2 regions of the Calderihabitans maritimus genome follow, and region 1 is predicted to be linked to the other one. Evidence: a T-box and tRNA genes for the amino acid it is inferred to sense, from the RefSeq annotation. Region 1 holds a T-box; the other holds one or more tRNA genes.
The links. A T-box is a leader RNA that pairs with one kind of tRNA and senses whether it is charged. The one in region 1 lies ahead of metG (methionine--tRNA ligase), so its partner is inferred to be a tRNA-Met.
Positions count from the first base shown of each region.

Region 2: it has a tRNA-Met gene. The T-box ahead of metG (methionine--tRNA ligase) is inferred to sense a tRNA for this amino acid. The anticodon was not compared.

Region 1 is NZ_BDGJ01000023.1:6,021-8,280, reverse strand. Features, by position in the region: gene metG (methionine--tRNA ligase) at 1-1,176, opposite strand, end outside; T-box leader at 1,230-1,477, opposite strand; gene KKC1_RS03535 (AbrB/MazE/SpoVT family DNA-binding domain-containing protein) at 1,640-1,891, shown strand; gene rsmI (16S rRNA (cytidine(1402)-2'-O)-methyltransferase) at 2,003-2,260, opposite strand, start outside.
Region 2 is NZ_BDGJ01000063.1:15,699-17,958, forward strand. Features, by position in the region: gene spoIIE (stage II sporulation protein E) at 1-404, opposite strand, end outside; tRNA gene KKC1_RS06245 (tRNA-Glu) at 560-635, opposite strand; tRNA gene KKC1_RS06250 (tRNA-Met) at 739-815, opposite strand; gene KKC1_RS06255 (diguanylate cyclase) at 943-2,260, opposite strand, start outside.

The DNA of each region.
Region 1 (2,260 bases):
GGGTGTCTGCTCTGCCAGTTCTATTAACTCCCTATCCACCGGTTCCTCTTGTCCAGGGCTAGGAATAACCCCTTCGGCAAACTTTTCAATCATAGCGGTAGTACGGCTGACCAGGTTCCCAAAATCATTAGCCAAATCTGTATTTATTCGCTCGATCAGGGCGTCTTCAGAGTAGTACCCATCTTCACCGTATGGCATTTCCCGCAGCAGAAAATAGCGCACGGCATCTACCCCATATTTTTCAATCAAAACCAGGGGGTCAACCACATTACCTTTCGATTTGGACATTTTACCCCCTTCCAGCAGAAGCCATCCATGACCAAAAACTTTTTTGGGTAATTCAATGCCTGCCGCCATTAAAATGGCAGGCCAGATGATAGTATGAAAACGAACAATATCCTTACCTACGAGATGGAGATCCGCAGGCCAGTACTTGTCAAACTTGGAGTTATCCTCCCCGTATCCCAAGGCCGATATATAGTTGGTGAGGGCATCAAACCAAACATATATCACATGCTTTTGGTCAATAGGCACCGGAATACCCCACTTGAAGGTAGTCCGAGAAACGCAGAGGTCTTCCAGGCCCTGCTTGATAAAGCTGATCATTTCATTTCTACGGGTTTCCGGTTGAATAAAATCGGGATTCTCTTCAATATGCTGTAGCAAACGGTCTGCGTATTTGCTCATGCGGAAAAAGTAACTCTCCTCTTTTAATAACTCTACGGGCCTTCCGCAGTCAGGACAATTCCCTTCTTTCAGCTGCCGTTCCAGCCAGAAGGTTTCGCAGGGAGTACAGTACCAACCTTCATATTCAGATTTATAAATATCTCCTTGATCATAAATCTTCTTGAAGATTGCCTGTACTACTTTTTTATGCCGTTCTTCCGTAGTACGGATAAAATCGTCGTTGGATATGTGAAGCGCCTTCCACAAATGCTTGAAGTTAGCCACTATTTTATCCACATATTCCAAAGGTTCTTTCCCGGCTTCCTTAGCCTTCCGTTCAATTTTCTGACCGTGTTCATCCGACCCGGTTAAGAACCAAACATCATAGCCTTTCATTCGCTTGAACCGCGCCATAGTATCAGCTGCTACCGTAGTATAAGCGTGACCGATATGCAAATTGTCGCTGGGGTAATAAATAGGAGTAGTAATATAATAGGTCTTGTTGCCCATCGAATTTCACAACCTCCTTCAAAATTTAACCGATTAAAATATCAAACCCCTCGCCTAGGGGCGAGAGGTTCTCCTTCGCGGTACCACCCTAATTTATCGCCATATTGGCGACCTTTAACGGCACGCATTCTCTGCGCACCTGGCCTCTAACGGGGCCTAAACGGTTAAGCCTAATCACCGACAGGCTTTCGACCGACAGCTCCAGGGCCATCTTCGATATATTTCACCGTACGGGCTTCCACCATCCCCGCTCGCTGGTACCGGTTACTCTATATCTACTCCTCCCCTTCACAGCCTTTATTACTTATTTATATAATTTTACGTGTATGTAATTATAAAAAGTTTATCCCTGTTTTGTCAAGTTTAATAAATTTTTAACAAAAATGGTATTGACTTTTAATGGAACCACTGGTATCATTTACTTACAAATGTCGAAATTTGTTGAAGAAGGGAGAGGTGAAACATGTTAAAATCTACCGGTATTGTTCGCAAGGTAGACGAACTAGGAAGAGTAGTGATTCCTATCGAACTACGACGCACCTTAGGAATCGAAGAAAAGGACGCTCTAGAAATCTACGTAGATCATGAAAAAATTATCCTGAAGAAATACGAACCTGCCTGCGTCTTCTGCGGTAACGCAGAAAACGTTCAAAATTTCAAAGGTAAGAATGTTTGCCGCGAATGCGCTCTGGCCATGGCTTCTCAAGCCAGTTAAACGCGCAAACAGACCTGTAACGGTCTTTCACTTCTTGGCGTGCGGCTTGACTTCTCAAGCCAGTTAAACGTGCGAAGAGACACCGCCTAAACCCGGTGTCTCTTTTATAATTTAATCCTTCCTGCTTTCAACTACCGCACGATAAACTTCTCGCTTCGGTACGGCGAAATCTTCGGCTACTTTCTTAATTGCCTCTTTTTTCGGCATTCCTTTTTCCACCAAACCCTCCACCGCGTGAATTATTTCTTCCCTAGAAGGAGAGATTTCTTCCCTTCTCCCCTCAGCGCCCCCTACCACCAGGGTTATTTCACCTTTAGGGCGATTATCACTAAAATATTGTATCAATTTGTCTAAATCGCCCCGCACTAC
Region 2 (2,260 bases), on a different contig from region 1:
GATACAGAAGGCAAAAGCCATCCTCTTCGTTGAGCATCTAACTGGTAAAAACGATGTAATAGAGCAATTATCAGTAAAACGGCAACTGAACCCCAAAATTCCATGCCCTTTCTTATGGTGAAAATCCCAAAACAAACGCTAATCAACAACAGCCAGGGGTTTGTGCCGGTAGTACTAACAACACCAGCGTAAAAAGCGGGGCCAAAAGGAAGAAGTTCCCCCATCACTAAAGAGCGGCCAAAAAGAAAGCCCAACAACTGCAGGGCTATATTACCCCAGGTAAAAATCTTAAGCATGGCTTGTCCTGTAATACGAGAAGCTCCTCTTCCGTTCTGCCGACTCTTGCCCTGGTGTTTAGACTGGTATATTCTACGATAGGGATAAACCTCAATATCTTCTTTCACCTGACAACACACCGCCTTTTCCTATAATTAACAATCCATCTAAATTATAGTATAAAGGCGGTAAAATGTTTGTCAGGTTGAGGGAGCCATTCTCCATAATTTTCGACATTATTAACTTTCGGCACAAAATAAAAACCCCGCATCAGCGGGGATGATGGTGACCCGTAGGGGATTCGAACCCCTGTTACCGGCGTGAAAGGCCGGTGTCTTAGACCACTTGACCAACGGGCCACAGTTAGAAGCCACATGTCGGCTGTCAGTCCGGGACGCGCAGCCCTCTTCTCCGGGATGACACGCCGCCGATTTCTGACTACCGACTTTCAACTTCTGCTTCTGGTAGCGGTGGTAGGACTCGAACCTACGACACTACGGGTATGAACCGTATGCTCTAACCAGCTGAGCTACACCGCCACGTTTAGTCACAATCTTCCCGTTGCAATTCAGCAAATAAGAAACGTTGCTTCACTACTAGATTATGCCCGAAAGCAAAACAAATGTCAAGAGGCCCAATTTACAAAATAAATAGCTGGAAGGTATTTCAATCGCTGAACGCAACCACCCGGTTGCGCCCCAGGGCTTTGGCTTGATATAAAGCTTTATCAGCCCCTTGAATCAAACTTTCCAAATCATCTCTATCTACCTTATAACCAATCACACCCAGACTGACCGTTACAAAACGCTCTTCCTGGTTTAAAGCCTCGACCGTACGTCTTATTCTTTCGGCTATATTCACTGCCTCTTCTTGATTCGCTTCTATGACAATAACGGCAAATTCCTCTCCACCGTACCTGGCCGCTATATCAGTCTGCCGAATAGTATTTTTGATGCACGACGCTACTTTCTGCAGCACCCGGTCGCCGGCCAGATGTCCGTAAGTATCATTAAATTGTTTGAACTTGTCTACATCCAGCATAATTAGCGAAAGGTCTCCTCCGTACCTTTGTACCCGGTTGATCTCTCTTTCTAATAGATAGAAAAATTGTCTCCGATTTAATAAACCGGTCAAATCGTCATATTCAGCACGCCGTTTGAGCTCTTTATAAAGTTCAGCGTTTTCCATCGCCACACCAATCTGGTTCCCGATAGCCTCCAAAAACTCCAGTTCTTCCTGGTTGAATTGCCGGTTACCTTTGCCGGCTATAACCATGACGCCGATAATTTTGTTTTTTGTTCTTAAGGGGACTACACCTACAGATTTAAATTGCGCCAGCTCTTCTACCTGCTCCCCATATATAGTGAGAATTTTTTCGGACCGGACTGCCTCTCCAACGGGAAATTCTTCCACCCGATAAAATTTCTTTTTCCCCAACCAGTCTTCCGGTATATTTCCATAATAAGCGGCACGGTAAAGCTCCCGGTCATTTTTAAACTGGTAAATACATCCTGCCTCTCTCTCGGTAACTTCCATCACTTTCTGTAAAACTTTAGAAAGCTCACGCGAAAGATCTAACGTTTGATTTAATAAAGCAGAAATGCTGTTCAAAGCCATAAGACGACGATTGCGTTCCTCAAGCAATTTGCTTTTAGCCTGAACATCCTCAAATAATCGGGCATTAGTTACCGCTATGGCTACATGACCAACTATCTGTTCCAGGGCCGAAACTGCTTCCGGGCCGAAAGCATTTAACCGGCGGCTGTTGAGATTAATACTTCCAATACACTTGCCTTTCACCATTAAAGGAAAGCGGAGCGCCGAACGATAGCCTTCTTCCAGCAGTATCTCATCTTCCACGAAACGCTTTTCTGCCCGGAGATCTCCAACAACAATGGGCTTTTTATGCTCATATACCCATCCCGGCGCCGAACCCCGCCGCGGCAGTTTAACATTAGGGCCTAATTTCGTATCCTGAGCAGGC